One region of the Arthrobacter sp. P1_D4 genome, then DNA from elsewhere that is predicted to be linked to it. Evidence: riboswitches for the same ligand, from Rfam matches in the RefSeq annotation. Region 1 holds a riboswitch; each other region holds the start of a gene.
What was found. Region 1 has a riboswitch for S-adenosylmethionine ahead of AC1D0A_RS09125 (bifunctional o-acetylhomoserine/o-acetylserine sulfhydrylase). Riboswitches for the same ligand answer to the same signal wherever they lie in the genome.

Region 1 (4,882 bases):
ACGAAGATTATGACTTCCATGTGACAGCCGGACCCGTCAGCACCGCAGTTTCCCCACCTTTGACAGCCGTGACCGGCGGGTCGCGCCGAAGTGCCGGCGATTCCCGGCGTCATGCCAGCAAGGTGGGGAAATTCCGCGTGGGCTTCCGTCTAGGCGGTCTTGGCCGCGCGGAATCCGGCGTCGAGGTCCGCCAGGATGTCGTCAATATGCTCCAGTCCCACCGAAAGCCGCACCAGCCCGGGATTCACCCCGGCGATCACCTGCTGTTCGGGCGAGAGCTGGCTGTGGGTGGTCGACGCCGGATGGATCACCAGCGACCGGACATCGCCGATGTTCGCGACGTGCGAGTGCAGTTCGAGGGCATCGACGAACCGCTTGCCGGCCTCCGCTCCCCCGGCGATGTTGAACGCCACGACGGCGCCTGTCCCCTTGGGCCCGTACTTGCGGCCGCGCTCGTACCAGGGGCTGGACGGCAGCCCGGCGTAGGCGACCGATTCGACGTCGTCCCGCCCCTCCAGCCATTGCGCCACCTTCGTGGCGTTGGCCACGTGGCGCTCGACGCGCAGGCTCAGCGTTTCGATGCCCTGGGCGATGAGGAAGGCGTTGAACGGGGACACCGCGGAGCCGAGGTCGCGCAGGAGCTGGACCCGGGCCTTGAGGATGTAGGAGAGGTTCGCGCCCAGCGCGCCGTCGGCTCCGAGGTCGCGGGCGTAAACCAGGCCGTTGTAGGTGGGGTCCGGGGTGTTGAAGCCGGGGAACCGCTCCGGGTCTTTCCCGAAGTCGAAGTTGCCGGAGTCCACGATCACGCCGGCGATTGCGGCGCCGTGCCCGCCGAGGTACTTGGTGGCCGAATGGACCACGATGTCCGCGCCCCACTCGATCGGCCGGATCAGGTAGGGGGTGGAGAGCGTGTTGTCGACCACCAGCGGCACGCCGGCCTCGTGCGCCACGCGGGAGACGCCCTCGATGTCCAGGACGTCCTGGCGGGGGTTGGAGACCACTTCGCCGAAAAACAGCTTGGTGTTGGGCTGGACGGCGTCCCGCCACTGGTCCAGGTTGTCCGGGTCCGCCACGAAGGTCACGGAGATGCCGAACTTCTTCAGCGTGTGCGCGAGCAGGTTGTAGGTTCCGCCGTAGAGGCTGGGGCTGGCCACCACATGGTCCCCGGCCTCGGCGATGTTGAGGATCGCGAACGTCTCGGCGGCCTGGCCGGAGCTGAGCAGCAGCGCCGCGAGGCCTCCTTCCAGGCTGGCGACGCGCTGTTCGACGGCGTCCTGGGTCGGGTTGCCGATCCGGGTGTAGATGGGCGCGAGCTCGGCGAGCGCGAAGCGGTTCGCGGCGCTTTCGGCGCTGGGGAACACGAACGACGTCGTCTGGTAGATGGGCAGGGAACGCGCGCCGGTGGCGCTGTCCGGCTCCTGGCCGGCGTGGATCTGGCGGGTTTCAAAGGACCAGGCATTGGACATTGGTGCTCCTCGAGTCACTGGGCACAGCACCGGCCGGGGCTTTCGGCCCGAACCGGAACAGGCGCCGCGCTTGCCCTCCGGCGGGCGCCGGACGGCCAGGTCTTCACCCGGGGCACCCCACCGCGATACGAGGGTTGCCGGCCAGCAAGCCGGGGCTGTGCGCTGGCACTCATGACCTGGCTTCAGTGTAGGAATGGCGGCGGAGCCCTGGATAGCTTTGTGACGAAGATGAAGAGGGCTGCCGTGACGGAGCATCCGGGGCGCCGCGTTCGGCGCCCCGGGACGTCCCATGACGGTTAGGGGAGCCTAAGCTGAGAGGTCCATCACAAAGTGCCAAGATGATGGCATGCGCATGGATCACGTTTCTTACGCCTGTGAACACGATGGCTTGGCAGCCACCACTGAACGTATTGCGTCTGCCCTCGGCGTTGAAGCCGTGAAGGGTGGAGTGCACCCCCGTTTCGGGACACGCAACATGATTATCCCGCTCGCGGGACACAAGTACCTGGAAGTCGTGGAGGTCCTGAACCACCCGGCCTCCGACAAGGCCCCGTTCGGCCAGGCCGTCCGGGCACGCTCCGAGGCCGGCGGCGGCTGGATGGGCTGGTGCGTCGAGGTTGACGACCTGGCCCCGTTCGAGGAGCGGCTCGGCCGCGCCGCCGTCAACGGCAACCGGAAGTTTCCCGACGGCCGCGAACTGATCTGGAAGCAGATCGGCATCCTGGGGCTCATCGCCGACCCCCAGGTGCCGTACATGCTCAAGTGGGAGGGCGACCCGGAGTTGCACCCGTCCAACGCCTACGCGAGCGATGTCAAGATGTCCGCACTGACCATTGCCGGTTCGGCCGCGCGCGTCACGGAGTGGCTGGGCGAACCGGTTGAAAAGCCGCTGGAAGACGTCGCCGTGAACTGGATCGCGCCGCACGGGACTCCCGGCATCCTCTCTGTCACCTTCGAGACCGCCTCCGGAGCGGTCACGATCTAACGCTCCACCTGCCCCACGCTTCGGCCGCCATCTCTTAGGTGCCAACGTTGTCACCTAGGAGACGGCGGCCGAGATCATTTAAGGCCTGCCGATGGCGCCGGCTGTACGGGCAACGCCATCAGCCCAGGCCCACGGCCCTGCCGAACAGGCTGAACCCCACGAACGCCACAGTGTCCAGGATGGCGTGGGCGATCACCAGCGGCATCACCCGTTTGGTCCGCGTGTAGACGAGCGCGAAGACCACGCCCATCACCGCGTTGCCGATGAACGGCCCGAACCCCTGGTACAGGTGATAGCTGCCGCGGAGCAGGGCGCTGGCGGCGATGGCCGCCGGCACGCTCCAGCCCAGTTTCCCGAGCCGGTCCAGCAGGTACGCCACCACAATCACTTCCTCGACCACCGCGTGCCGGATCGCGGACAGGACCAGCACCGGCACGGTCCACCAGTACGCGTCCAGGGCGCTGGGGATGATCGCCGTCGTGATCCCCAGCGCCCGGCCGACGGCGTAGAGCCCCAGGGACGGAATGCCGATGAGCGCAGCTAGTCCGAGCCCCTGCAGGAGGTCTTTGCCGGGCCGGGCGAAGTCGAAGCCGATCCTTCGGAACGCCGAGGTTCCGCGCTCACCGGCCGGCCAGTGCTCGGTGAGGAAATAGATCACGAGGGCCACCGGGACCAGGGCGAAGATGATGTCCAGCAACTGGTAGGTGAGGTCGAAGTATTCGCGTGCGCTCTGTGAGCGGTTCAGGGTGGATGTCCCCTGGGCCAGCGGCGCCGTGGTCATCTTGTCCAGCAACTGCACCAGGGAATAGATCGCGGACTGCCCGAGCGACAACCCCAGGACAATCAACACTTCGAACCGCAGCCGACGGCGGGAGGGAACCAACATGGTTCTATCTTGCCTGCACTTGCCGATAGTTTGCTGGTGCCCGCGTGGTACCGGCCGAACGGGGTTTTGCCTGCGGCACCTGCTTTTAGGAGCCCTATGCTTGGGGATTATGAGTGCGCCCCGGAAAATCATCATGATCCGGCACGGCCAGTCTGCCGCCAATGCCGACACCTCGATCTACAACCGTGTTCCGGACTACCGGATCCCGTTGACCGCGCTGGGCCTGGAGCAGGCCACCGCGGCCGGGGAGGAGGTCCGGCGCCAGCTGGACGGCCGCCCGGTGTGCGTCTACGTCTCCCCCTACCTGCGCGCCTACCAGACCCTCGAGGCGCTGAATCTCGGCCCGCTCGTGGAGCGGGTGATCGAGGAACCGCGGCTGCGCGAACAGGACTGGGCCAACTTTCAGATCGCCGGCGACATCGAGGACCAGAAAGAGCTCCGCAACGCCTACGGGCACTTCTTCTACCGCTTCCGCGAGGGCGAGTCCGGTTCCGATGTATATGACAGGATTTCTTCCTTCATGGAAACCCTGCACCGGCACTGGTCCCGGCCCGGCTATGCCCCGAACGCGCTGTTCGTGACGCACGGATTGACCATGCGGCTGTTCTGCATGCGCTGGTTCCACTGGTCGGTGGAATATTTCGAGTCCCTGAACAACCCCGAGAACGCCGAGGTCCGAACCCTACTGCGCACCTCGCACGGCAAGTACGAGCTCGACAAGCCCTTCACGCAGTGGGAGAAGAGGCGCGTGGACGAGACCGTCCTCGACGCACCGCCCATGATGTTCTAGGGCTAACGGACCGGCTGCGCTACACCGGCGCGCCACACCGCGTGCGTCAGGGGGATGCCGGGCCGGTAGGCCAGGTGCGTGGCGGAAGGGGCGTTGAGCAGGTGCAGGTCCGCGCGGTGCCCGACGGCGATCGAGCCCACCGCGCGTGCGCCGTCGGCGTCGTTCCCGGACTCCCGGCCCAGGGCCAGCGCGCCGCCGTAGGTCGCGGCGCGCACCGCCTCGTGGACGCTGAGCCGCATCTGCAGCACGGCGGTGGTGACGCAGAACGCCATGGAGCTGGTGTAGGACGTGCCGGGGTTGCAGTTGGAGGCCAGCGCCAGCTGCACACCGGCGTCGAGCAGCTCCCGGCCGGGGGCCAGCGGCTGCCGGGTGGAAAGATCGCAGGCCGGCAGGCAGGTGGCAACCGTGCCGCGCTGCCCGGATCCAGGGGTGCCGCTGCCGCCGGCGGCGTCCCAGCCGGACCAGCTCGCGGCGAGGGCGTCGACGTCCGCGGCCGACAGGTAGTTCACGTGGTCCACGCTGGCGGCGCCGACTTCCACCGCCAGCCGGACTCCGGGGCCCTCGCCGAGCTGGTTGCCGTGGACGCGCAGTCCCAGCCCGGCGGCCTTGCAGGCCAGGAGCACCCGGCGGGACTGGTCCTCGTTGAACGCGCCCTGCTCGCAAAAGACGTCGGCCCAGCGGACGTAGGGCCGGACTGCGGTGAGCATCGGCCCGCAGACCAGCTCCGTGTATTCCTCCGCGTCCATCCCGGCGGG
Region 2 (8,834 bases), on a different contig from region 1:
TTGGTTCCGGTGGTGCCGAGGACATTGCCGGATTTCTCCGTGGCGGCGTTTCCAAAGATCTCGCCGGCCACCACTTTCGGGTACCAGCGGTTCCGGAAGCCCTCGGATTCCAGGCCGACGGTTTCCACGAACGCGAAGTGCGAGCGGTAGAGGTGGGCCACGGAGGAATCCGCCTCGGCGAGTTCGATGAGCAGCCGGAAGAAGGGCTCGAAGCCGATGCCGTCGCCGCCGTGTTCCGTGGGCACCCGCAGCCGGCCGAAGCCTTCCTCGTTCAGCCAGCGGACCTGTTCGAAGGGCAGGACCCGGTCCTGTTCGCGGGCCAGCGCGCCCTCCGCGATCCGGGCAAAGACGGGCCGGAAACGCCGCGCCAACCTCTCGTAGGCGGCTTCGGCCGACGGTGCTGGTGGTGCTGAGTGTGCTGCGGGGGCTGTGGTCTCTGCTGCGTAGGACATGCGTTCCCTTGGTTGCTGGTGGCCGGGCTAGAGCTTGGCGGCGTCGGCGGCGGGGTCCTGGTCCCAGGGGGTGGGCAGGATGCCCTTCTGGTAGCTGGCAAACCAGGCCTTGACCTCCGGGGACTGGAAGGCGGCCTTGAGGGCCGCGGCCTTCTCCGACCCGGCAAAATCCTTCCGCCCGGCAACCACGATCCGGAACGGGACCTGATCCGCATCCGTTTCGAAGGCCAGTGCGTCGTCCTTGCTGTGCCCGGCATCGGCGGCCATCCGGGCGACCAGGAAGCCTGCATCGACATCGGGAAGGGTCTTGGCGAGCGACTGCTGGTCCACTTCCACGAACTGCAGCTTCTTCGGGTTGGCCGTGATGTTCTTTTGCGAGGTGTGGATCACGGTGGCGTCGGAGAGCTCCAGCAGCCCGGCGTCGCGCAGCATGAACAGGGCACGGCCGTTGTTCGCCGGGTCCACGGGAATGCCGATCTTGGCGCCGTCCGGGAGCTCGTTCAGGGACTTGTACTTGTCAGACCAGATGCCGCCCGGGGCGCTGTAGACGTAGAACAGTCCCACGTTCTCCAGGCCCTTGTCCTGGTTGAACTGTTTCAGGTAGGCGTTGTGCTGGAAGAAGTTGGCGTCGAATTCGCCGTTGGCCACGGCCAGGTTGGGCTGGATGATGTCCGTGACGTACGTGGGCTCCAGGGTCCAGCCCTGGGCCGCGAGCAGCTTCTGGGCCAGCTTGGTCGGTTCCTGGTACGGGGCGGACTCGGTGACGATAATCTTGATCGTCTTGCCGCCGCTGGCGCCGGCACCGCCGGGGTTGGTGAGGCCGCAGCCGGTCAGTGCCGCGGCGGAGACCGCACCGGCGCCGGCGAGGGCATATTTGAGGAAATTTCTACGCTGCATGGTCTTGGTCCTTTGTGGTGGTTCGCGCTGAGCTATGACTGGGCGGTAACGCTGGCGGGCTGGTTTTCGGCCGCCGCGGAGAATTCGGTGAAGGCTCCCCGGAAGGCCGCGGCGGGGTGGCGTCCGTTGAGCCGCGGCCCGGCGCCGAAGAGCTTCTCGCGCAGGGTTCCCGGCGCGTAGCCGGTCTGGGCGAGGCCGCGGCTGCGCAGTTCCGGCAGCACCCCGTCGATGAAGTCCGTGTAGGAGCCGGGGATGGTCTGGTTGATGATGTTGATGCCGTCGATTCCGGCGTCCTGCCACTGCTCGAGACGGTCGGCAATCTGGTCCGGCGTTCCCACCACCCGGTTGGCCCGGCTGCGGTAGAGCGCAATGTCGCGGAGGGTGGGGTTGCCGCCGCGGACGGAGGCGCGGATGGCCGTGAGATGTCCCTGGCTGCCTTCCGTTTCAAGGTCCCCGAGCGGGGTGTCCAGCGGCAGGCCGCCGAGGTCGACGCCGAACCCGCCGCCCACGTGGGCCAGCAGGGCCTCAATGTCCAGGCTGTCCTCGAGCTCATCGGCCTTGCGGTGCGCCTCGGCTTCGGTGCCGCCCACCACGAAGTGCATGCCCTGGAGGAACTTCACGTCATCCGGATGGCGGCCGGCGGCAACGGCCTGTTCCCGGACTGCCGCGGTGTACTTCGCGGCCACCTCGGTGCTCGGCGCGAGGGTGAAGGTGGCCTCGGCGTTGGCGGCGCAGAACTGCTGGCCGCGGCCGGAGCTCCCGGCCTGGAAAAGCACCGGGGTGCGTTGCGGCGAAGGGGCCGCGAGGTGGGGTCCGTCGATCGAGTACCGGGGTCCGCGGTGGTAGATCTTGCTGACTTTCTCCGGGTCCGCGTGGACTCCGGTCGCCTTGTCCCGGAGCAGCGCGTCGTCCTCCCAGGATCCTTCCCACAATTTGTAGGCGGCCTCGACGTATTCGTCCGCCCAGTCGTAGCGTTCGTCATGCCTGGTCAGCTCGGTGGCGTTGAAGTTCCGGTGCGCGTTTTCCAGCACGCTGGTGACGATGTTCCAGGCCACCCGGCCGTCGCTGATGTGATCCAGGGTGGACATCTGCCGGGCGAACTGGAACGGGTGGCTCTGAATCACCGACGACGTCGCGGCCAGTCCGATCTCCCGCGTTCCGGTCGCGAGCGCGGAGAGCAGGATAAGGGGGTCGTTGGACGGCACCTGCAGGCCCTTTTTCAGCAGCGATGCCCACCCGCCGTCGTAGTCGCCGTAGAGACCGACGACGTCGGCGAAGAAGATCGCGTCAAACTTGGCGTCTTCGAGCTGGCGGGCCAGGTCGATCCAGAGCTGGAGTTCGTTGAACCGGTGCTGCTGGGCTTCCGGGCGCCGCCACTGGCCGCCCATGATGTGGCTGGACGTGTTCATCACGAAGGCGCTGATCAGCAGGCGGGGGCGGGGTCCGTCGAAACGGGTACTGGGTGTTGAAGTCATGGGGTGCTTTCCGCTGTGGGAGGTGGGACGATGGTGCTGCCGGCGCTCAGAGGCGCTTGTCCAGGCGCCGGGCAACATAGGATCCGCCCAGCTGAACGATGGTGACCAGCAGGATCATCAGGACTATGGCGGTGATCATGAGCGGTGTCTCGTAGCGGTAATAGCCGTACCGGATGGCGAAGTCGCCGATTCCGCCGCCGCCCACCAGGCCGGCCATCGCCGAGTAGGAGATGAAGCTGACGGTCATGATGGTGATGGAGCTGACGAGTCCGGGCTTCGCCTCCACAATCAGGACGTCCCGGACGATCTGGGACCGGCTGGCGCCCATGGACCGTGCCGCTTCGACCACTCCGCCGCCGAGCTGGCTCAGGTTCTGTTCCACGAAGCGGGCGAAATACGGAATGGCGTTGAGGGTCAGCGGGACAATGACGGCGGCCGTGCCGATGGTCGTGCCGACAATGAACCTAGTCACGGGAATGATTGCGATCAGCAGGATCAGGAACGGGAACGAGCGGAGCAGGTTGACCAGCCCGTCCAGGACCCGGTGCAGCTTTGGCCTGTGCTTGAGCCCGTTGGGACCGATGGTGTAGAGCAGGACACCCAGCGGTGTCCCGAGCAGCACCGCCAGCGGGATGGCCACCAGCAGCATGGTGAGGGTCTGCCCCATGGCGACGCCGATTTCGGGCAGGACTTCCAGGATGCGGTCAAACATTGATCAGGCCCTCCGACGCGGCTGTGGTGTGGGCGCCCCTCCCGGAGCGGTCCAGCTGGATCTCATCGGAGACCAGGTAGCGGCCGATCGACGTCGCCGGGTGGAAGCCGGGGCGTTGGAGTTCGGCGAGGTCGAACTGCTCCACGACCCGGCCTTCTTCCATGACCGCGACGTTGTCCGCGATGGCCTTGATGACATTCATCTCGTGGGTGACCACCACGATTGTGATGCCGAATTCGGCGTTGACGTCGGCCAGGTACTGCAGGACCGATGACGTCGTCCGGGGATCCACGGCCGACGTCGGCTCGTCGCAGAGCAGCACTTTGGGCCCGGTGGCGAGGGCGCGGGCGATCGCCACCCGCTGTTTCTGGCCCCCGGAGAGTTTGGCCGGATACGTTCCCGCTTTGTCGGCGAGGTCCACGATTTCCAGGGTTTCGGCGGCCCGCCGCCGGCGTTCCGCCTTCCCCACGCCGGCGAACTTCAGGGACAGCTCCACATTTTCCTGGGCTGTGAGGTTGTTGAGGAGATTGAAGTGCTGGAAAATCATGCCGATGTCGTGCCGCTTGGTCCGCAGCTCGGCGTCGGACAGGGTCACCAGGTCCACGCCGTCCACCAGGACGCGGCCCGACGTCGGGCGCTCGAGGAGGTTGATGTTGCGCAGCAGCGTGGATTTGCCGGCGCCGGAGAACCCGATGATGCCCTGGATGGTGCCCCGCCTGATGTGCAGGCTGACGTCATCGACGGCCGTGAAAGGTCCCGCGGCCGAGGCGAATGACGTGCTGACGTTCTGGATCTCGATCACAGGCCCCCACCTGCTCGGGGCCGCGGCGCTGCCGCTGTCTGCGTGTTCATGATTTCCTCCGGGCTCGCCCGAGGAAAGCCCTGGGTCCTGGCTTCCGGGCAGCGCTGAGCGAAGCCGGGGAGCCTCAGAACACAGTGGTTCTCCATCGGTCCTGGCGGTAGCACCGTCCTCAAAGGAGGGGGTTGCTGCGGCGTCACGGAGCCAGATCTCTCAGCCGCTCGGGATGGTTACGAGTCCATCTCACACGGCATGAGGCCGGATACGGAAAAAGCCGGTCACATTTTGTAACCGACTCTTCCCGATCTGTTGATCGTCATTCCCGGGCCGTCAGATGCCCACGCGCCAGCCTTCGCGGGCGGGGCACGCGTTCACGACGACGTCCAGCCCGGCGGCCTTCGCGCGGTCCGTCGCGGCGTCATCGAAGACGCCCAGCTGCAGCCAGACGGCCTTGGCACCTACCGCGATGGCCTCGTCTATGACTGCGCCCACCCTGTGGGAGTTGACGAAGCAGTCCACGACGTCGATCGGGTGCTTCTCCGCCGGGATGTCAGTCAGGGAACGGTACCCCTTCTCGCCGTGGACGTCGTCGCCGGGCAGGTTGACCGGGATGATTTCCATGCCCATCCGGTCCCGGACATAGAGGGAGACCTCATACGCCGAGCGCCATTCGTTGGTGGTGAGGCCGACCACCGCCCACGTGCCTTTGGTTCGCATGAGGCGGTCAATGACTGCCGGATCGTTAACATGGGCCATGCATCAACCATACTCCTGCGACCTTTCCGGACAATTGCCGAATAAATGAATGATTTGGGCCGGACGCATGCCGGGTGAACGAATATTACGGCGCTCCCGCACGCCGATTTTGCGGAATCGTGCATCTGAAGTTCTAGTAGGTAGTGACCATCCCGAGCGGCCGAGAGACCTGGATCGATGACGCCGCAGCAACCCCCCGGTGACGTGAGACGACCATTCCCACGCAACCGCTCCGCCCTCCTTCGGTGATATTCGAGGGCGCCGGAGCAACCAAGGGGTGCTACTGCCAGGACCGATGGAGTGCAGCAATGACCCCTGAGAATTCTTCCGCTCTGCCCACCTTTGCCCGGACTGCGTCCGAGGCATTCCCACAAACCACTTCGGACGCGACGGCGAACGAAGCAGGGCTGCGTGACGCGCCCGGCTCCTCTCGCGGCTCTTCGGGATGGTCCCTGAACGAGCCCACGGACGGCGCAGTGCACGGCGTCCCCGCCGACGGGCCGGCGCGTCACCGCAGCACCACCTCCGGAGACCACCCTCCCCGGCACGGCGCCGCCGCGACCGCGGGTACTGTCCAGGCAGAGACGGTTGCGTTCTGGGAAACCCAGGCTCTCCGCCTCGACTGGGCGGACCTGCCTGGCGGCGCAACGGAGCAAACCAAGCCCTGGCACACCGCGCACCGCCGGGTCCCTGCCGACGTCGTGGCCGGCACCGGACCGCAGATCACCTGGTTCGAAGGGGGCAGGCTCAATGTCGCCTACAACTGCGTCGACCGCCACGTAGCGGCGGGGCGTGGAGACAAGGTGGCCCTGCACTTTGAGGGCGAGCCCGGCGACCGCCGCGCCGTCACCTACGCCGAACTCCAGCGCGAGGTTTCCAAAGCCGCCAATGCCCTCCTGGATCTCGGTATCACCAAGGGCGACCGGGTGGTCATCTACCTCCCCGTCATCCCCGAAACCGTGATCATCACCCTCGCAGTGGCCCGGATCGGCGCGATCCATTCCTTGGTCTTCGGCGGGTTCTCCGCCGAGGCCCTGAAGTTCCGGGTGGAGGACACCGGCGCCAAGCTCCTGGTCACCACCGACGGCCAGTTCCGCCGCGGCACCGCCGTGCCGGTCAAGGACAACGCGGACGCCGCCGTCGCCGGCGACAACGCCATCGAACACGTCCTGGTGGTCAACCGGACCACTCCCGCGGACGAGCTGGACACCGTCCCGATGACCGCCGGCCGCGACGTGTGGTGGCACGACGCCGTCGGGCGGGCCTCCGAGACTCACGAAGCCGAGGCGTTCGACGCCGAGACGCCGCTGTTCATCATGTACACCTCCGGCACCACCGGCAAGCCCAAGGGCCTGGTCCACACCTCCGGCGGGTACCTCACACAGGCGTCATGGAGCTTCGAGCACCTGTTCAGCAACCCCGACCCTGCGCTGCGGGAGAAGGACGTGCACTGGTGCACGGCCGACCTCGCCTGGGTCACCGCGCACACCTACGAGCTCTACGGCCCGCTCTCCAACGGCGCCACGCAGGTCATCTTCGAGGGCACGCCCAACACCCCGCACCCGGGCCGGCACTTTGAGATCATCGAACGGTACGGGGTCACGCAGTATTACACCGCGCCCACCCTGGTCCGCTCCCTCATGGGCTGGTTCCCGGACGGCGTCCCGGACACGTACGACCTCTCCTCCATCCGTCTCCTCGGCACGGTGGGCGAGGCCATCAACCCCGAGGCCTGGCGCTGGTTCCGGACCAATATCGGCGCCGGCACCGCCCCCGTGGTGGACACGTGGTGGCAGTCCGAAACCGGCGCCACCATCCTCTCCCCGGCACCGACGGACGCCGCGTTCAAGCCCGGCTGCGCGGCCCGCCCGCTGCCCGGCGTCAGCACGCGCATCGTGGACGACGCCGGCAATACGGTGCCGCCCGGCGTCCAGGGTTTCATCGTGGTGGACTCCCCCGGCCCGGCGATCGCCCGGACGGTCTGGGGCAACCCGCGCCGCTACTTCGATTCGTACTGGCGCCAATACGCCGAGCAGGGCTGGTTCCTCGCCGGTGACGGCGCCAAGTATGACGACGACGGCGACATCTGGATCCTCGGGCGGGTGGACGACACCCTCAACGTCTCCGGACACCTGCTCTCCACCATCGAGGTCGAATCGGCGCTCGTCACCCACCCGGACGTGGTGGAGGCCGGCGTCTGCCCGGTCGCGGACCCGAAGACCGGCCACGCGATCGTCGCGTTCGTGGTGCTGAAGGATTCGGCGGCCACCCCCGACATCCAGGGTGTGCTGAAGGCGCACGTCGCGAAGCAGATCGGGCCGATCGCCAAGCCGCGGGACGTCGTCGTCGTTCCCGACGTGCCGAAAACCCGCAGCGGCAAGATCATGCGCCGGCTGCTGACCCAGCTGTTCGAAGGCACAACGCTCGGCGACACCACCTCGCTGCAGAACGAACCATCCATCGCGGGCATCCAGGATGTGCTGCGCGACCGCGCCGCGGAATTCCTGGCAACAGCAAGCCCCACCCGGAAGTAAAGGAACACCCATGACTGAGATCAGCAACGTCGCCCGTCTGTCCGAACCGCTCAAGTTCGCCTACTGGGTCCCCAACGTCTCCGGCGGCCTGGTGGTGTCCACCATCGAACAGCGCACCGGCTGGGACTTCGAATACAACAAGAAGCTGGCCAGGATCGCGGAGAACTCCGGTTTCGAATACGCCCTGACCCAGACCCGGTACGCCGCCTCCTACGGCGCGGACAAGCAGCACGAGGCCACCTCGTTCAGCCTGGCGCTGCTGGCCGCCACCGAGCGCCTCAAGGTGATCTCCGCCGTCCATCCGGGCATGTGGCACCCCGGCGTGCTGGCGAAGTACATCATCACCGCGGACCACATCTCCAACGGCCGCGCCGCCGTGAACATCGTCTCCGGCTGGCTCAAGGACGAATTCACCAACTTCGGCCTCGAATGGCTCGAACACGACGAGCGCTACGTCCGCACCGAGGAATTCATCAAGGTCCTCCGCGGGCTCTGGACCGAGCAGGACTACAGCCAGTCCGGCAAGTACTACAACATCACCGACTTCACCCTGAACCCGGCACCGGTGGACGTGCCGGACCGGGCGCACCCGGAGATCTTCTTCGGCGGCAACTCCACGGCCGCGCAGGCCACCGCCGGACGGGTGGCTGACTGGTACTTCTCCAACGGCAAGGACCTCGACGGGTTCAAGGAGAACATCGCCGGTGTGGTGGCGGCGTCAGGTGCCGCCGGTCGCGGCCCGGAAGGTGCCCTCCCCTCCCCCAAGTTTGGCCTGAACGGCTTCGTGATCGCCCGGGAATCCGAGAAGGAAGCCCGCGACACCCTCCGCGAGATCGTCGAGAAGGCGCACAAGCCCGCCGTGGAGGGGTTCCGCGCCGCCGTCCAGGAAGCCGGGGCGTCCACCAAGGACGGCAAGGGCATGTGGGCCGACTCGAGCTTCGAGGACCTGGTCCAGTACAACGACGGCTTCAAGACGCAGCTGATCGGCACCCCGGAGCAGATCGCCGAGCGGATCGTGGCGTACAAGAAGATCGGCGTGAACCTGTTCCTGACCGGCTACCTGCACTTCCAGGAGGAAGTCGCCGCGTTCGGCCAGGACATCCTGCCGATCGTCCGCGAACTCGAGGCGGATCTGGCCCGGAAGAACGGCACCGAACTGGACCTGTCCCGGACCCCGGTGGCAAACGTTGAGGTGGCTGCCTAATGGCC
Region 3 (8,834 bases), on a different contig from region 1:
CTTGCTCATCGTTTTCCTGATTACTTTTGTGGCCGCCGCCGCCCTTGGCCGGTCCTGGTTCCACCGCCGCCTGCGCCGTCCCGAACTGCTTCGCAGGATTTGCCTTCTTGCCGGCTCAACGCTGCTGGTGGCAAATCTGGCCAGCGTTTTCCTCGATGCGCCCGAGTTGTGGCGGACTGCCGACCTCACGTTTACCCTTGGCGGGCTCGCGTCCCTGGGCGTTGCTTTGACGGCCCTTCGCACCGGGGGGGCCCCGGCCCCCCAGCCGCGCAGAGTTCTGGCCATCGGCGCCCACCCCGACGACCTTGAACTTGCTTGCGGCGGTACCCTGGCGAAGTTCGTAGACTCCGGACACGAGGTGCAGGGGCTCGTCATGAGCGATGGCACCCGTGGAGGGGATCCCCTGGAACGCTCCCTCGACGCGCGGCGCGGCGCGGCGTTCATGGGCCTGACCGGAATGACCCACTACAACTTCACAGACACGGACCTGTTCCGGCACAGCCAGGAAATGGTGGGTGTCATTGAAGCCGCCATCGCCCGCTACAACCCGGACATCATCCTCACGCATTCCAACCACGACCAGCACCAGGACCATCAGGCCGTCCACATGGCGACGCTGCGGGCCGCCCGCCAGCACCACTCAATCCTCTGCTATGAAAGCCCGTCGGCAACGCGGGACTTCAGCCCGAGCGTCTTCATTGACATCGACGACTACCTTGACGCCAAGGTCCAGGCCGTGAGGATGCACAGCGACCAGCTCGCCAAGCCGTATATGACGCCCGAGCGGGTCCGCGGCATCGCCTCGTTCCGCGGCGGGCAGGCGAGGCGCCGGGTCGCCGAAGCCTACGAACCCGTCCGTCTCCTGAGCACGGAAATGGAAAAGCTGTGATGCCCCGCGTGCTGGTCACCGGCGCCGGAGGCCCCGCGGGCCGCGCCGTAGCGGCCCAGCTGAAGTCCCGTGGCGTTCCCGTCCTGGGCACGGACATCCGCGAACTGCCCGCCGGGGCGGGCCTTACCGTCGTCCCGGTGCCTCCAGCCTCGGACCCGGACATGGTCTCGGCTCTGCGCCGGCTTGTCGTCCAGGAGGGCATCAACCTGGTCATCCCCACGGTGAGTGAGGAACTCCCGCAGCTTGCGGGGTACCGTGCCGCCTTCGGGACCGACGTCCGGGTCATCATCGGCGATCCCGGTCCGGTGGCTCTCGCCAACGACAAGCTCTTCACGGCCTGGCAGCTGCAGACCGCCGGGGTCCGCGTGCCGAGATTCGGCGTGCCCAGGGACTTCGCCAATGCCGGTGCCGCCATGGCCGCGCTCGGCGGCCCCATAGTTCTCAAGCCGCGGGTCTCCCGCGGCGGACGCGGCGTGATGGTCATCGACGGCAGCAAACAGGTGGACTGGCACGGCCTGCCGGAAGGCCTGATTGTCCAGGAGTTCATCCCGGGCACCGAATACGGCCCGATGGTCTTCGGCACCCCGGCGCGCAACGGGGCCGCGCCGTTCGTCGTCGTCGTGGAGAAGACCGAACTGGCGCAGGGCAGCGTGGGCAACGCCGTGAGCACCCGCCGCGCCGAAGCAGGCGAGGCCACGGACGTCGGAAATCTGGCGATGGCCGCCGTCCGCTCGCTGGGCCTCACGGGCCCGGTCGACGTCGACGTCCGCCGGCGTGCCGACGGGACCCCGGTGGTCCTTGAAGTGAACGCCCGGTTCGGCGCGAACAGCAGGCAGGCCCCGGAACTGCTCGACGCCGTGCTGGCGTCGTTTGCCCTTCCCTCCTTCAACCCGGCCTCCTTCCGGCAAAGCACAGGAGCGTACGCCCATGTCCTGGTTTAGTTCCGCCTCCGCATCAGCCGTCCCCGGGGCCGAGTACCTCCTGCTCCTCATCGGCCTGCCGATTCTGGTGTTCGGGCTCGTGAAGCTGCTCGTGCTGCCGCTGTCCGTCTGGTTTGAACTCCGTGCGGGGCGCCGCCGCCGCCGCGCAACGCCCACCCTGCTGGATGAGCGGCCCAGCGTGTCGATCATTGTCCCGGCTTTCAACGAGGCGACCGTCATCGAAAACTGCGTCCGCTCCATTCAGCTCACCCTGTACGACCGGTACGAGGTGGTGCTCGTGGATGACGGCTCCACTGACAACACGCCCGGGCTGATGCGCGCGCTCGCCGCGACGGATCCCCGGATCACGGTCCTGACCCAGGCCAATGCCGGCAAGGGGGCCGCCCTGAACCTGGGCATCCGCCACGCCACGGGCGAGGTCCTCATGTTTGTCGACGCTGACGGGATCTTCTCCCAGAACACCGTCAAGCGGATGCTCCAGGGTTTCACTGACCAGCGCACCGGAGCCGTGTGCGGCGACGACAGGCCGGTAAACCTGGACCGGGTCCAGACCCGGATGCTGGCCTTCATCAGCCATGTCGGCACCGGGATGGTCAGGCGCGCCCTGACCATGATCGGCTGCCTCCCGATCGTCTCCGGCAACATTGGGGCGTTCCCCCGCCGGATCCTGGAGGAGATCGGGCCGTTCCGCGAAGACACGGTAGGCGAGGACCTGGAACTCACCTGGCGGGTGCACAAGGCAGGCTACCGGGTGGTCTTCGCCCCGCGGGCGCTGGTCTATGCCGAGTCGCCGTCAACGGTCCGGGCGCTCTGGCGCCAGCGCGTCCGCTGGGCCCGCGGGCTGCTGCAGACCATGGGTGTGCACAAGCGCATGATCGGCAACCTCCGGCACGGACAGTTCGGCGCGTACCTGTTGTTCAACACCATCACCATGGTGGTGCTCCCGGTGCTCCAGATCCTGGTACTCGTGGATCTGGTCTTCCTCACGGCGTTGGGCCGCAGTCCGTTCGGCGCGGATGTCTGGGCAATCCTTGGCTGGGTGGGGCTGTTCATCACGTTGCTGCTCACGGCGTTTGCCCTGGCCATGAACAGGGCGTGGAAGGACCTGCGGCACGCCTGGGCGCTCCCGCTCATCCCCCTCTATTCCGTGTTTACGAGCCTGACCATGGTGGCCGCGCTGGTGCAGGAACTCCGCGGCAAGGAGGCGCACTGGAACAAGCTGACGCGGACCGGGGTGGTCAGCGTCACCGCCCCGGCGGTGCGCCCGGACGTCAGCGTTTGAAACGCGGACCGGCTGCCTTCCCTGCCCTTGCGCTCCTGTCGGTGCTGGCGCTTGCCGCCACTGGGTGCGGCGGGCCGCAGGGACCCACGGCGCCCGCCGCGGAGCGCACTGTCGGCGTCGGCTACGAAACTGTGGTCGACGCCGCCTCGACGCTGCCGGGACTGGCCAGACGGCTCGATGAGGTCAACGCCAACAGCGTCACCATCAGCGTGGGGCGGCTGGACTGGACGGCGTTCCCTTGGGACGCCCACCCCGAGGTGGAGGCCGTCCCGGGCCGTGACCACGTCGCCGAAGCGGTCAAGGCGCTGGGGACCGGCGGTGATGGCAGGAAACGCAGGATCACGCTGACCATCGACCTGCTGATCCCCGGCTGGATCCGCACCAACCCGGGCCTGGCCGGCATCAACTTCGACGGCACCCGCTCCACGGAGTTCGCCAGCGTCAGCGCACTCACGACGGGACCCGTCGGGGAGCGGCTGGTCGCCTTCGTGGCCGAGGTGACCAGGCGGTACCAGCCTGACGCCGTGGCCTTGACGGAACTGATGTTCGATAACAACACCTACGGCGGCGACGACCGCGACTCCTACCGGCTGGCCAGCGGCGGGATGGACTGGCCGCGGCTCGCGAACGGGGACATCGACGTCGAACACCCCGGCCTCGGGGCCTGGCGGTCGAAGGCGGTGGCAGCCATCGTGGCCAAGGCGGCGGCGGCCGCGCACGCGAACGGCGCCACGCTCGACATGGACGTCCGGGCGCCGTGGCACGATCCCGCCGCCGACCGGCCGGAGAGCGGCCATGACTACGGGCTGCTGGCCGCAGCCGCTGACCGGCTGGTCTTGTGGGACTACTTCGGGCTCAACGACGCCGCTCCGGCCTACTCCGCCGAGCTGGCCGCGGCCATGGCGAAGCGGTCCGGGAAGTTCGCCATCTCGGTCGGGATGTGGGCCAAGGACGGGCGCATCTCCGCCGCGGACCTGGCGGCCGGGCTGGAGGCGTCTGTCTACGGCGGGGCGGCCGCCGTCGCCGTCACACCATCCAGCATGCTCGACGACGACGCCTGGCGGGCGCTCAAGGCGGCCTGGGCCTGAGCGGCCATGGCCCCGGACCTGCTTAAGGGCCTGGACCTGCTTGAGGGCCTGGACCTGCTTGAGGGCCTGGACCTGCTTGAGTGCCTAGACCTGCTTGAGCGCCTGGCCGAGGTCGCGGATCAGGTCCTCGACGTCCTCCAGCCCCACCGAAAGCCGGACCACGCCGTCGCTGAGCCCGATCGCCGCGCGGCCTTCCGGGCCCATCGCGCGGTGCGTGGTGGTGGCCGGGTGCGTGATAAGCGTCTTGGCATCGCCCAGGTTGTTGGAGATGTCGATGATCCGCAGCGCGTCCAGGAGTGCGAACGCGGCCTGCTTCGCCGTGCGCCCGGGGGAGGGCTGCAGTTCCAGGGTGAGCACGGTCCCGCCGGCCTTCATCTGCTGCACTGCGAGCGGGTACTGCGGGTGGGACGGCAGCAGCGGGTACTTTACCCAGCCGACCGCAGGCTGTCCCTCGAGCCATTCGGCCAGCCGCAGCGCGGAGGCCGAGGAATGGTTGACGCGCAGGGCCATGGTCTCCAGGCCCTTGGTGAGCACCCAGGCGTTGAACGCCGAAAGCGCCGGACCGGTGTGCCGCATGAGCTGCTTGACGGGCCCGTCGATGAATTCCTTGGTGCCCAGGATGGCTCCGCCCAGGACGCGGCCCTGGCCGTCGATGTGCTTGGTGCCGGAGTAGACCACCACGTCCGCGCCGAGGTCGCCGCAGCGCTGGAGCAGCGGGGTGGCGAAGACGTTGTCAACCACCACCGTGGCGCCGGCCGCGTGCGCCAGTTTGCTCACGGCGGCGATGTCCACGATTTCCTGCATCGGGTTCGACGGCGACTCGAAGAACACCGCGGTGGTCGGCACGGACAGCGCGGACTGCCACTGCTCCAGGTCCGGACCGTCTACGAAGACCGTCTCGACACCCCAGCGCGGCAGGATTTCGTTGAGGATCACGAAGCACGAGCCAAACAGCGAGCGGGCCGCGACCACCCGGTCGCCGGCCGCCAGCAGCGCGCCCAGGGCGGTGAAGACGGCGGACATGCCGGACGCCGTCGCGAAACACGCCTCCGTTCCCTCGAGCAGCCGCAGCCGCTCCTGGAAGGTGGCGACGGAGGGGTTGCCGTAGCGGGAGTAGACGAAGCGCTCGTCCTCCCCGGTGAAGGCGCGCTCGGCGGCGGCCGCGGACTCGTAGACGAATCCTGAGTTGAGGAAGATCGGCTCGGTGGTCTCCTGGAAGCCGGTGCGGTCAAGGCCGCCACGGACAGCCTGGGTGTCGGCCGCCCAGCCGGCGGCGTCGGGATTGAAAGTCACTTAGATCTTTCCGAGGTTGGTGGGCAGGCCGCGGTTCTTCCAGCCATTGACGGTGCGTTCGCCAAAGCGGTCGGTCTCGCCTTCGAAGCCCTCAAGGACGTTGTACGAGGTGTAGCCGGCGGCCGTCGCGGCCGTCGCGGCGCCGATCGACCGGGCACCGGAACGGCAAAGGAACACCAGTTCGACGGCGGTGTCCGCCGGCGCCTGCTGCCTTAGCTGTTCCACGAAGTGCGGGTTCGGCGTGCCGCCGGCAAGGTTCCACTGGATGAAGAGCGGATCGTTGCGGCTCTCGCCCGCGGCCGCGGTGTCCGGGATGCCGATGTGGGCCCATTCGCCTTCGGTCCGGACATCCACCAGGATGGCTCCGGCCTCCAGCTTGGCCCACGCCTCCTGCGGGCTGAGGTCTCCGGCGTAGCTCATGCGTGGCCCGCGAAGGCTCCGTCGGCGCCAAATTCGTCGGCGTCGAGCTCATCAACCGCATTGGCCACGGCGGCGTCCGCACTGGCAATCGCGGCCGGCAGGACCAGCGCCTGCGCCACGATCACGGTGCTTCCGTTGAAGCTGGCGGCGGGGCTTCCATGCAGCACGTAGCCCTCGGCCAGGGCGGCTGACACCCGCTCGCAAAAGGCGCGGTCATCCGCGCCGGTGAACAGGCGGTAAGCCAGCCTCTCCGCGCCGGGTGCTGAACCGGGTGTGGCTGTTGTGGGTATTGACGTCTCGGGCACGACGGATCTCCTCTTTCACGCTTGCAGCTCGAATTCTCGAATGCCGAGTATTCACCTGAGGCACCCCGCCGCGAAAGGGAGGGTTGCCGACCGGCCAGTCAGGGCTTGGCACCGGTTCTCATTACTCCCCAAAAACGTAACACCTGCGACGCCGGCCCGCACCGCCGCCGTCGTCATGTTCCGTAACCGGACCGCGGCCCGGGCGAGTAGTGGCGGGCTCCAGTTTCGGGTACAGCCCACTCGTGTCTGCCGGGACGTTTCGCCGTCTACTGGGGGGATTAGGTCCGACGAGTCGGCCGGAGCTGCAGGTGATTCGAGCAATGTGTGAATCGAGCAGTCCCGGAATCGACTCGCCTGTCCATCAACAAGCTGTCTGGGAATCGGTGGCTGGAACGGTCGGAGCCGCAGCCGCGGTCCGGCCGGTGACGGCGGAATGGAGCAATCGTGGGCCCGCGCATACTCGTTACCGGGATTACAAGCGCCGCCGGACGGGCCGTCGCGGCCCAGCTCGAAGCCCGGGGCCTCCCGTACCTCGGCTCCGACGCCCGCGCCGACACCCGCCAGGCCGGGGAGGCTCCCGCCGCCGCGGTCAGGCTCCTGCCGGCGACGAACCCGGACATGGTCCTGGACCTGCGCCGGGTGGTGGACCGCGAAGCCATCAACGTCATCATTCCGACCCTCACCGTGGAGCTCCCGGTCCTGGCCGCGGCCCGCGCCGGATTCGCCCAGGACGTGCGGATCATCGTGGCCGACCCCGCCGCGGTGGCCCTCGCCAACGACCACCTGTTCACCACCTGGGCGCTGCAAGCCGCCGGCATCCCGGTGCCCCGGTTCGCGGTTCCGGGCGACCTCGCCGCCGCGCCGGCATCCCTCGCCGGCCTCAGCGGCCCCGTGGTGGTCAAGCCTCGGGTCTTCAAAGGCTCCCATGGTGTCCACCTGCTGGCCGGAACCGGCTCCGTTAGCTGGAAGAACATGCCGGCGGGGCAACTGGTCCAGGAATTTATCCCGGGTGCCGACTATGTGTGCCTGGTGTTCGGCACCCCGGCACGCAACGCGATGGCGCCGGTGGCGGTGGTCCTCGAGAAGACCAGGACTCCGTATGGACGCGCCGGCAGCGACGAGGTCAGCCGCAGGGTGCCGGCGAACCAGGCCGGGGATGTGCGCAAGCTGGGCCTGGCCGCCGTCCGCACGCTCGGGCTGGCCGGGCCGGTCCAGGTCCAAATCCGCCGCCGCACCGACGGAACGCCCATGGTGCTGGGTGTCTGCGCGACCCTGGGGGAGAACAGCACCTGGGCCCCGGAAATGCTCGACGCCGTGCTCGCAACGTTCATGCTCCCGGCGTTCAACCCGGCCTCGTTCCGCCGGTGCCCGGCAGTGCCCGCGGACGCCCTGGGGTGAGCGTTCCTATTCGATGGTCGCGAAGAGGGCGTTGAGTTCGGCAGTGAGCTGGCGCCGGAGTTCCGGGGTGCCGATTTCCTGCCCGTCGATGTGGTTCACCGGGGCCAGGAGCCGGATGCTGGAGATCAGCCAGACCGCGTCGGCGTCCAGCAGGTCCTTCGGCTCCAGCGGGCCGTAGCCCAGCTCCCAGCCGGCGGCCTTGGCGGCGGTGAACAGGGCGCCCTGTGACGTGCCGGGCAGGATGCCGCTGTCCAGCTGGGGCGTGATGAGCCGCCGGACGGTGCGGACTCCGCCGGCGCCGTCGTCCGAGGTTTCCAGGTGGGCCAGCAGAACGGTCGACGTCGGACCCTCCAGCACCCTGCCGTCCGCGGACGTGAAGATGACGTCGTCGGCGCCCTGCCGGTGGGCGTAGCGCAGCGCCGCCATGTTCACGGCGTAGGAAAGGGTCTTGGCGCCGAGCAGGAGCCACGGGGCGCGCTCGCCGACTTCACTGTCGTAGCCGCGGTCGAGCAGGATGACGTCGATCCCGGTCTCGCGCTGCCGCCGTCCCGCGGCGGCCGGGGCGGAGGCCTGGACCCAGCACGTGGGGGCAGCCGCGCCCTCCGGCCCGCGGGTGACAATCAGCTTCACCACCACCTCGTCCTGCGCCGCGCCGCCCGGTGCAGCCGCGGCGGGTTCCTGCCCGCGGAACTCGCGGATGGCGGTTTCCACCGCCCGTCGCCATGCATCCTCGGCGGGGATGTCCAGCTCCAGAAGCCGGGCCGAGCCAGCCAGCCGGGTCAGGTGCGCCTGGATCTTGCGGGGCCGGCCGCCGACGGCCAGGAGGGATTCGAAAACGCCGTCGCCCCGGGTGGCGCCCAGGTCCGTGGCCATCAGCTGGGGCTGCGACGCGTCGGCAACGCGGCCGCCGTCGAACGCCGGGTCGAGGAAGACCAGAACGGTCGCGGGCGCAGGAACAGGGGCAGGAGTGGTCATGGCTAAAGCTTAGTCTCGGTGGTCCCGGGATAGGATTTGGGCACTGCCCGTTCGGAACTGTTCCGCGTGGCTTGTACGTTGAGGGGTTCGCCTGTGCTGTGGCCATTTCCGCTGGCGGAGACTTTACCGTCCTGGGCGATTCTGATTTTGACGGTGATCGACTTCGCCATCCGAGTGCTGGCACTGGGCATCATCCCCGGAAACCGGCGGCCCACCACCGCGATGGCGTGGCTGCTGGGCATC
Region 4 (8,834 bases), on a different contig from region 1:
CGCCCACCTCCGCGGCCATGAAACGGACCGGCTCGCCGCCCTCGTCGCCGAAATCAACCGCCTCGGCGGCGACGCCGAAGAAACCTCCGACGGCCTCATCATCCGCCCGGCCGCGCTGCACGGCGGCGTGGTGCACAGCTATGCGGACCACCGCATGGCAACCGCCGGCGCCATCCTCGGCCTTGCCGTAGCCGGCGTGGAAGTCGAGGACATCGCAACCACGGCCAAGACCATGCCCGATTTCCCGCAACTCTGGGAAGCGATGCTGGCCCAGGGACCCGCCGCAGATGAGGACACCGCCGGTGGCACGCAGCACTGATTCCTGGGACGAGTCCGACGTCCGGATCCGGCCGAACAAGAAGGGCACACGGCCCCGCACCAAGGACCGGCCCAGCTACGACGACGCCGTCACCGGACGCATCATCACCGTTGACCGCGGCCGCTACACCGCCGTCGTCGGCGAGGGGACCGCGGACGAACGCAAGATCATCGCGGCCCGTGCCCGGGAGCTGCGCCGCAACCCGGTGGTTGCCGGCGATTTCGTCTCCCTGGTCGGGGATGTCACCGGCGAGCCCGACACCCTGGCGCGGCTGGTCAAGATCCAGGACCGCAAGACGCTGCTGCGCCGCAGCGCCGACGACACGGACCCGATCGAACGTGCCGTCGTGGCCAATGCCGACCAGCTGGTGGTGGTGGTCGCCGCCGCCAACCCCGAGCCGCGGACCGGTTTCATCGACCGCGCACTGGTCGCCGCGTACGACGCCGGCATCGAACCGCTGCTGCTCGTCACCAAGGCCGACGTCAAGGATCCCGCCGAGCTGCTGTCCAACTACCAGCACCTCGACTTCCCCGTCATCATCTCCAAGACCGCCGACTCCGCCGCTTCCGGCATCGACGCCCGCTCCGACGACGGGCTCTCCGCCCGGCTCGACAAGGACGCGGTATCCCAGCTGCGCGACTACCTCGACGGCAAGGTCACCGTGATGCTGGGCCACTCCGGCGTCGGCAAGTCAACCATGGTCAACGCCCTGACCGGGGCCGAGCGGGCCACGGGAGGCGTGAACGCGGTCACCGGCCGCGGCCGCCACACGTCCTCGTCGGCACTGGCGCTCAAAGTCAACGATGCCCCGGCCGGGAGCTGGATCATCGACACCCCCGGCATCCGGTCCTTCGGCCTGGCCCACGTGGACCCGGACCGGATCCTGCGTTCCTTCCCGGACCTGGAACCGGGCACCGATGATTGCGAACGCGGCTGCAAGCATGACTCCACCGCCGTCAACTGCGGGGTCGACAAGTGGGTTGCGGCCGGGCACGCGGGGCCCTCGGGACCGGCCAGGCTCGCGTCCCTGCGCCGGCTGCTGGGCACTGACCCGCGGATGGAAGCGCAGGAAACCAAGGAACTGGGCACCGTTTCCTAGCCGGACCGGCAACGGGGCGGCGGCGCCGAGCCGCGGCCTCCCGCCCGGCAGCCGGGTTTGACGGTAGTTTGGAACCATGAGCCAACCAGCTTCGAGCTACAACGATGACCTGCGCCTTGCCCATGTACTGGCAGATTCGGTCGATTCCCAGACCATGAGCCGCTTCAAGGCGCTCGACCTTCGGATCGAGACGAAGCCCGACCTCACACCCGTCACCGATGCCGACAAGTCCGCGGAAGAGGCCATCCGCGGCCAGCTCTCCCGGTCACGTCCGCGTGACGCGGTCCTGGGCGAAGAGTTCGGCAGCTCGGGCCACGGTTCCCGCCGGTGGATCATCGACCCGATCGACGGCACGAAGAACTTTGTCCGCGGCGTCCCGGTCTGGGCCACCCTGATCGCCCTCGTCGATGAGGGCGAGCCGGTGGTCGGCGTCGTCAGCGCGCCGGCACTGGGCAAGCGCTGGTGGGCCGCCAAGGGTGCAGGCGCCTACACCGGCCGCTCGCTCGCCGCCGCCACACGGTTGAAGGTATCCAACGTCTCCAATCTCGAGGACGCGTCGCTGTCCTACTCCAGCCTTGGCGGCTGGAAGGAACGCGGGAACCTGGATGAGTTCCTGGGCCTGACCGAGGAAGTGTGGCGGACCCGCGCCTACGGTGACTTCTGGTCGTACTGCCTCGTGGCCGAGGGAGCCGTGGACATCGCCTGCGAACCCGAGCTGAATCTCTACGACATGGCCGCCCTGGTGCCGATCGTGACCGAGGCCGGCGGCCGCTTCACCTCGCTCGAAGGCGAGGACGGCCCCTTCGGCGGCAACGCCCTGGCCACCAATTCGATCCTGCACTCGGAAGTCCTCAAGCGTCTCAACCCCGGACTCGACGACCTCTTCCAGGCCCACCCGAACAACTGATCCGCGCCCGTAATAATCCGCTTCACAATCGGCGGCCGCCTTTTCCCCGGCTGCGCCGATGTCCTACGCTCGATGCAGGTCACGAGTGCCAGCGCTAAACCCCGGTTTGCTGGCCGGCAACCCTCCAGTCGCGGTGGGGTGCCCCGGGTGACGACCTGGCCGGTCCGGAACGGACCCGGCAAGCGCGGATTCCCACGGTGTGGGGTCCTGTTCGAGTGAGGTCCCATGACAACTGCCATTTTCCCCGTTGCCCCTGAATTCCATGCACGGCTTGCCCTCGCGGCCCGCCCGCTGGCAGCCGTCACCGGGGCCGAGATCCAGGCCCCGCTGATCACCGGCGGCCACGCGCGCTACGCCAACCTCGACTACGGCGCCTCTGCCCCGGCCCTGTCCGTGGTCTCGGCCTACCTGAACGAAATCCTGCCGTACTACGCAAGCGTGCACCGTGGCGCCGGCTACGCATCGCAGATCAGCACCTCCGTCTACGAGAACGCTCGGGACATCGTGCGGGACTTCGTGGGCGGCCGGCCCGGCGATTCCGTGATCTTCACGCGCAACACCACCGATTCCCTGAACCTGCTGGCCGGCTGCCTGCCGCTGCGCGACGGGCGGCCCGCGGGCGAGGTCCTCTACCTCGACATCGAACACCACGCCAACCTCCTGCCCTGGCAGAATGTCCCGCACCGCAGCGTCGTGGCCGCCGCCACCCTCGCGGCCACCGTGGACCGCCTGCGCGACGAACTCGCCCGCGGCGGCGTCAGCCTGCTGGCCGTCACTGGCGCCTCCAACGTCACCGGGGAGATCCTCCCGATCCGGACCCTGGCCGCACTGGCGCACGAATACGGCGCCAGGATCGTTGTCGACGCCGCGCAGCTCGCCCCGCACCGGCGGATCAATATCGCCGCGGACGACGTCGATTACCTCGCCTTCTCGGGGCACAAGCTGTACGCCCCGTTCGGCGCCGGCGTGCTGGTGGGGCGGACGGACTGGCTCGACGCCGGCACCCCGCACCTGGCCGGCGGCGGCGCGGTCCGCGATGCCCGGCTCGACTCCGTCAGCTGGACCACAGGACCCGCCCGGCACGAGGGCGGCTCGCCGAACGTCCTCGGTGCGGCGGCCCTCGCCCGCGCCACCCAGGTCATTGCAGCCCTGGACTCGGAGCAGTGGCAGGCCCACGAGGACGCCATCCGGTCCTTCCTCGTCGAGGGCCTCCAGGGCATCGAAGGGGTAACCGTGCACCGGATCTTTGCCGATTCTGCTTCCGATTCTTCCTCCGCTTCTTCCACTGGAGGCGATCAGCCGGACACCGGCACGATCGGCGTCGTGAACTTTTCCGTGGCAGGCTACGACGCCGGACTGGTGGCCGCCTACCTGTCGGCCGAACACGGCATTGGCCTGCGCGACGGCCGCTTCTGCGCCCACCCGCTGCTCAAGCGGCTCGGCCTGCCCGCCGGCTCCCTGCGGGCCAGCTTCGGCCTCGGCTCACGACTGGAGGACGCCGAACGCCTGCTGGCCGGCCTGCAGCAGCTGCGGCAAAACGGACTCGGCTGGGATTACGTGGTGGACGCCGGGCGCTGGGTGCCGGCCAACGATACCCGCAGCTACCCCCACTGGGCGCCGAACACCCCGGGCACGGCCGGCGCTGCGCCCTGCACCCTCGACTAGCGCAGGACCGGGGCCCGGCGCGGGTGCGGTAAATTCGAAAGGTATCTGTAACAAGCAGGACCTTCCCGAAGGAGATCGCACGTGGCAAGCGCCGGACCCAGGCTCCACAGCGGACCGAAGCTGCACAGCGAGCGGCGCCAGGAACTCGGACAAAGCTTCCAGGACGGCGGCGAGCACTATGAACGCGTCCGCCCCGGCTATCCGCAGGAGTCGGCCGACTGGCTGGTCCGGGCGGGAGCCAGGGACGCCGCGGACATTGGCGCGGGCACCGGGAAGTTCACTTCCCTTTTGGCAGAACGCGGACTGGCCACGGTGGCCGTGGACCCCTCTGCCGACATGCTTGAGCAGTTGCGCCGGACCCTGCCGGACGTCACCGCCATCGAGGGCAGCGCCGAGGACACCGGTCTCGAGCCGGAGTCCTTTGACCTGGTCACGGTTGCCCAGGCGTGGCACTGGTGCGACCCAGGCCTGGCCTGCGCCGAGATTGCCCGGATCCTGCGGCCGCACGGCGTGCTGGGCCTGATCTGGAACCAGCTGGACACCAGCGTGCCCTGGGTGCACCGGCTCTCCCGGATCATGCACGCCGGGGACGTCCACAAGCCACACTTCCGTCCGGCCGTGGGCCCCGAGTTCACCGGACTGGAGAGCCACCTGACGCGCTGGGAGGATTCCGTCACGGCGGAGGACATCCAGGAGCTGGCCAAGTCCCGCAGCTACTATCTCGCGGCATCGGACTCCACCCGGGCCAAGGTCACAGCCAACCTCGCCTGGTACCTGCACGAGCACCTGGGGCACACCCCAGGCGAGGTGCTCCGGCTGCCCTACCTGACCCAGACGTGGCGGGCCTTCCGGGCCTGATGCACGCTCACCCCGGATTCCCCCGGATTGCACGCAGCGCCCGCCAGGCCTATTGTTTCGGTATGCCTAATAATTTCTTATAGGCACACGAAACTTTGACACCGGCTGTTTTCCGGCCGGCGCCGATCATCGCGTCAACGCCGACGCGCCAATCACAGGAGCTGGCAGTGCTGGAGCTAACGGGACACGGGCAACCGGCGCAGGACGCCCCCACTTACAAACACCCGGGTGCCCGGAGGGCGCTGATCGGCCTGTTGGGACCGGCCTTCGTGGCGTCGATCGCCTACGTGGACCCCGGAAACGTGGCCGCCAACCTGACCGCCGGAGCGCAGTACGGCTACCTGCTGGTGTGGGTCCTCGTGGCCGCCAACGTCATGGCCGTCCTCGTCCAGTACCAGTCCGCCAAGCTCGGGATCGTCACGGGCAAGAGCCTTCCGGAGATCCTTGGTGAACGGCTCAAGCCGTTCTGGCGCCGCGCCTTCTGGGTGCAGGCCGAAGTTGTCGCCGCCGCCACCGATCTCGCGGAGGTGGTGGGCGGCGCAATCGCCCTGTACCTGCTTTTCGGCCTGCCCCTCCCCCTTGGCGCCCTGATTGTCGGCGCCGTGTCGATGCTCCTGCTCGCGGTCCAGGCCCGGCAGAAACAGCGGCCGTTTGAATTCATCATCATGTTCCTGCTCGGCATCATCACAGTCGGCTTCCTGGCCGGGCTTTTCATCAGCCCGCCCGATCCGGGAGCCGCCCTGGCCGGGCTCATGCCCGGCTTCCAGGGACCGGACACCGTCCTGTTGGCCGCCAGCATGCTCGGGGCCACCGTCATGCCGCACGCCATCTACGTCCACTCGGCCCTGTCCCGGGACCGGCACCGGCCGGACGAACACCTGCATGTTCCCCCGGCGGCCATCGCGCGCCTGGTCCGGGCCACCCGGTTCGACGTCGTGGCCGCCCTCGCGATCGCCGGACTGGTCAACATCGGCATGCTGCTCCTGGCCGCCTCCACCCTCGGCGGCGAAGAAGGCACGGACACGATCGAGGGCGCGCACGCCGCCATCACCGCCAATCTCGGTCCGATCGTCGGCGTGATCTTCGCGGTCGGGCTGCTCGCCTCCGGCCTGGCATCGACCTCAGTGGGCTGCTATGCCGGCGGCACCATCATGCAGGGCCTGCTCAAGATCCGGATCCCCGTCATGGCCCGGCGCGTCGTGACCCTCATCCCCGCCGTCGTGCTGCTGGCGGTGGGCTTCGACCCCACCTGGGCGCTCGTCCTGAGCCAGGTGGTCCTCAGCTTCGGGATTCCCTTTGTCCTGGTCCCGCTGGTGGTGCTGACCAGCAACAAAGCCCTGATGGGCCGGTTCGCCGACGGCCCGGCCCTCCGAGTCGCCGCCATCATCAGCGTGGTGCTCGTCGTGGCCCTTAACCTGGTCCTGCTGTGGCTCACTTTCTCCGGAGGCAGCTGACGGTAGGCTTAGGTCTGTGAAGACCAGTACGCCCTCCTCCTCGATCGAGGACTACGTCAAGGTCATCTATTCGTTCACCGAGTGGCAGCGCAAGCCCATCACCTCCACGCAGCTGGCGCAGCGCCTGGGCGTCGCCAACTCCTCGGTGTCGGAAATGGTCCGCAAACTCAAAGACCAGGGCCTCGTAGACCACAAGCCCTACAGCGCCGTCACGCTCACCAGCGATGGAGTCCGGCTCGCCCTGTCCATGGTCCGGCGGCACCGGCTGATCGAGACTTTCCTCGTCCGCGAGCTGGGATACCGCTGGGACGAGGTCCACGACGAAGCCGAACTCCTGGAGCACGCCGTCTCGGACACCTTTATTGAACGCATGGCGGCCAAGCTGGGGAACCCCACCCGGGACCCGCACGGCGATCCCATCCCGGCAGCCGACGGCTCGGTGCTGATGCCCGCCGCCCACCGCCTGAGCGAACTCGACGACGGCCACACCGGCCGGATCACCCGGATCAGCGACGACAACCCGGAGCTCCTGCGCTATCTCGCCGCAGAGGACATCGACCTCGACGCCGAAGTGGAGGTGGTGGGCCGGCGTCCCTTCGGTGGCCCCATGGTAGTGCGGATCGGTTCCGCCCCGGCACCGCGCGAATTCGATTTCGCCGACGAGGTCGCCTCGGCCCTCTGGGTCCACAGCGATGCCGGGCACGCCGGCTGCAGCGTCACGGAGAGCTGAGTGAAGGGTGCGCTGGACGAGCGCCGGGCCGTGCCGCGCCCCGGCGTGCCGGGCTGGAAGGCCTGGTCCGCCGTCGCCGTCGGCGGGCTGATCGGAACCGAGCTGCGTTTCGGCGCCGGCCTGATTTTTCCCGAAAGCGCCGGCGCGGTGCCGTGGACCACGTTGGCGATCAATGTCTCCGGGAGTTTCGTTCTGGCCACCCTGACCACCCTCTGGATCGCGCGGCCACAGACGGCTTTCTGGCTGCGGGCCGGCATCGGCCCCGGCCTCCTGGGTTCCTTCACCACCTTTTCGGCGCTGGTGATCGCCATTGACCAGCAGATCCGCGGCGGCTACCACGCCACGTGGCTGGCCTACCTCGGGCTCTCGCTCGTCCTGGGCCTCGGGGCCGCGGCGGCCGGCTGGAAAACCGGCAAGGCGATCGCCGACCTCCGCGGCGGTGCCCAATGATGACCGCGCTGGTGGTCGGGGCCTGCGGGGTGGCGGGAGCACTCCTGCGGTTCGCCGTCGACTCCTGGTTCGCGCACCATCAGGGCTCCCGACCGCACTGGCCCTGGGCGACGCTCACGGTCAACGTCGCCGGATCTTTCATCATCGGTTGGTCCATCGGCTTGACCGGCCACCTGGAGCTGGGCGCCGACTGGCACGCCGCGATCGCAACCGGTCTCGCCGGCGGCCTGACCACCTTCAGCTCATGGACCACCGCGACGGTCCGCCTGGTCAGCGAAGAGCGGTACCGGGCGGCGGCGCTCAACATCGGCGCGAACCTTCTCGCGGGGCTCGCGGCCGCGGCGCTTGGGCTTGCCCTCGCCGGCTGAAAACCTCAGGCCTCCGCCGGTGTGGCGAGGGTAACACCGGGGCGCCGTGGTGGCTTCGGGCCGCCGTCGTTCCCGTATCGTTGAAGGATGGTTACCCGACGTGAAGCAGCCCAGATCCTCGACATTCCCCTGGAAATGGCGCACCGTCACGGCATCCCGCCCCGGCTGTCCGAGGCCGAGCTGGGCGAGCTGCTGGACAACCCGCCGGCGTGGCTGGTCCAGTCCAAGGCAAACCGCACCGGCAAGCGGCCCGTCTGGGTCCAGCTCACCTGTGCCGTCTGCGGATTCTCCGAAGCGGCCCGGCCCAAAAAATGGTGGCCGGAATTCACGTACGTCTGCTGCGTGCACCACGAGGCACGCGAGATCCCCGTGCTCGGGCCCGGGCTCGTGCGCAGTGTGTACGACGGCGTCGGCAGCCGTTTCGCAGGGATCGTGGACGCCGCCGTTCCCGAGGCGTAGCTTAAAAGACGGGGCTACCCCTGGCCCCTGCCGTGAGGGAGAGCACCATGCCTGACAAGACGCCGCACCAGAGCGTGTCGAAGAAGTCGGTTAAAACCATCAAGGAAAAACGGGCAGAGAAGAAGGCGAAACACATCGTCGATGCCCACACCGACCCAGTGGCACACATCAAGAAGCGCTGAAATATCGAGAGGCCGGAAGCCGTTGCTTCCGGCCTCTTGTCGTATTGGCCTGACACGTCGCGGCGGGCTGGGGGCTCACCCGAAATGGATGATGTGACAATCTCCCGTTGGCGGTTTAGTGGTCTTGGAATCCGACCGAGAGGTCCCATTCCGGGGCCATGTCCGCGGGGCAGTTCCAACCGTTGAGCGGCGCGGCCCCCATCGGAATCATTCGACGCGGGTGGTGACGGCCCGGCGGGGACCGCCCACACTAAGACCAGTGCGCCAGACAGCGTGCTCGACACAGACCGGAGGAATACCAGTGACAATCACACCGGAGACTGAGGCCCACGGGCCGGTCGAC

Region 2: another riboswitch for S-adenosylmethionine. It lies ahead of AC1D0A_RS13430 (methionine ABC transporter ATP-binding protein); the one in region 1 lies ahead of AC1D0A_RS09125 (bifunctional o-acetylhomoserine/o-acetylserine sulfhydrylase).
Region 3: another riboswitch for S-adenosylmethionine. It lies ahead of AC1D0A_RS12340 (DUF1737 domain-containing protein); the one in region 1 lies ahead of AC1D0A_RS09125 (bifunctional o-acetylhomoserine/o-acetylserine sulfhydrylase).
Region 4: another riboswitch for S-adenosylmethionine. It lies ahead of AC1D0A_RS17900 (aminotransferase class V-fold PLP-dependent enzyme); the one in region 1 lies ahead of AC1D0A_RS09125 (bifunctional o-acetylhomoserine/o-acetylserine sulfhydrylase).

Annotation. Positions count from the first base shown of each region.
Region 1 is NZ_JBFUAU010000008.1:94,919-99,800, reverse strand. Features, by position in the region: gene AC1D0A_RS09125 (bifunctional o-acetylhomoserine/o-acetylserine sulfhydrylase) at 150-1,466, opposite strand; SAM riboswitch class IV at 1,528-1,643, opposite strand; gene AC1D0A_RS09120 (VOC family protein) at 1,813-2,451, shown strand; gene AC1D0A_RS09115 (CPBP family intramembrane glutamic endopeptidase) at 2,570-3,337, opposite strand; gene AC1D0A_RS09110 (histidine phosphatase family protein) at 3,447-4,127, shown strand; gene AC1D0A_RS09105 (amidohydrolase family protein) at 4,130-4,882, opposite strand, start outside.
Region 2 is NZ_JBFUAU010000013.1:3,797-12,630, reverse strand. Features, by position in the region: gene AC1D0A_RS13450 (acyl-CoA dehydrogenase family protein) at 1-452, opposite strand, end outside; gene AC1D0A_RS13445 (MetQ/NlpA family ABC transporter substrate-binding protein) at 480-1,349, opposite strand; gene AC1D0A_RS13440 (LLM class flavin-dependent oxidoreductase) at 1,382-2,824, opposite strand; gene AC1D0A_RS13435 (methionine ABC transporter permease) at 2,871-3,536, opposite strand; gene AC1D0A_RS13430 (methionine ABC transporter ATP-binding protein) at 3,529-4,338, opposite strand; SAM riboswitch class I at 4,478-4,568, opposite strand; gene AC1D0A_RS13425 (CoA-binding protein) at 4,666-5,091, opposite strand; gene acs (acetate--CoA ligase) at 5,400-7,625, shown strand; gene sfnG (dimethylsulfone monooxygenase SfnG) at 7,636-8,829, shown strand; gene AC1D0A_RS13410 (O-acetylhomoserine aminocarboxypropyltransferase/cysteine synthase family protein) at 8,829-8,834, shown strand, end outside.
Region 3 is NZ_JBFUAU010000011.1:88,923-97,756, forward strand. Features, by position in the region: gene AC1D0A_RS12310 (PIG-L deacetylase family protein) at 1-889, shown strand, start outside; gene AC1D0A_RS12315 (ATP-grasp domain-containing protein) at 889-1,830, shown strand; gene AC1D0A_RS12320 (glycosyltransferase family 2 protein) at 1,817-3,112, shown strand; gene AC1D0A_RS12325 (hypothetical protein) at 3,109-4,200, shown strand; gene AC1D0A_RS12330 (O-succinylhomoserine sulfhydrylase) at 4,285-5,493, opposite strand; gene AC1D0A_RS12335 (rhodanese-like domain-containing protein) at 5,494-5,913, opposite strand; gene AC1D0A_RS12340 (DUF1737 domain-containing protein) at 5,910-6,218, opposite strand; SAM riboswitch class IV at 6,231-6,344, opposite strand; gene AC1D0A_RS12345 (ATP-grasp domain-containing protein) at 6,663-7,616, shown strand; gene AC1D0A_RS12350 (aminodeoxychorismate lyase) at 7,623-8,591, opposite strand; gene cls (cardiolipin synthase) at 8,685-8,834, shown strand, end outside.
Region 4 is NZ_JBFUAU010000018.1:93,998-102,831, reverse strand. Features, by position in the region: gene aroA (3-phosphoshikimate 1-carboxyvinyltransferase) at 1-319, shown strand, start outside; gene rsgA (ribosome small subunit-dependent GTPase A) at 303-1,418, shown strand; gene hisN (histidinol-phosphatase) at 1,495-2,325, shown strand; SAM riboswitch class IV at 2,403-2,516, shown strand; gene AC1D0A_RS17900 (aminotransferase class V-fold PLP-dependent enzyme) at 2,551-3,990, shown strand; gene AC1D0A_RS17895 (class I SAM-dependent methyltransferase) at 4,072-4,848, shown strand; gene AC1D0A_RS17890 (Nramp family divalent metal transporter) at 5,016-6,302, shown strand; gene AC1D0A_RS17885 (metal-dependent transcriptional regulator) at 6,319-7,032, shown strand; gene AC1D0A_RS17880 (fluoride efflux transporter FluC) at 7,033-7,482, shown strand; gene AC1D0A_RS17875 (fluoride efflux transporter FluC) at 7,482-7,850, shown strand; gene AC1D0A_RS17870 (hypothetical protein) at 7,938-8,309, shown strand; gene AC1D0A_RS17865 (hypothetical protein) at 8,357-8,491, shown strand; gene AC1D0A_RS17860 (DUF6325 family protein) at 8,793-8,834, shown strand, end outside.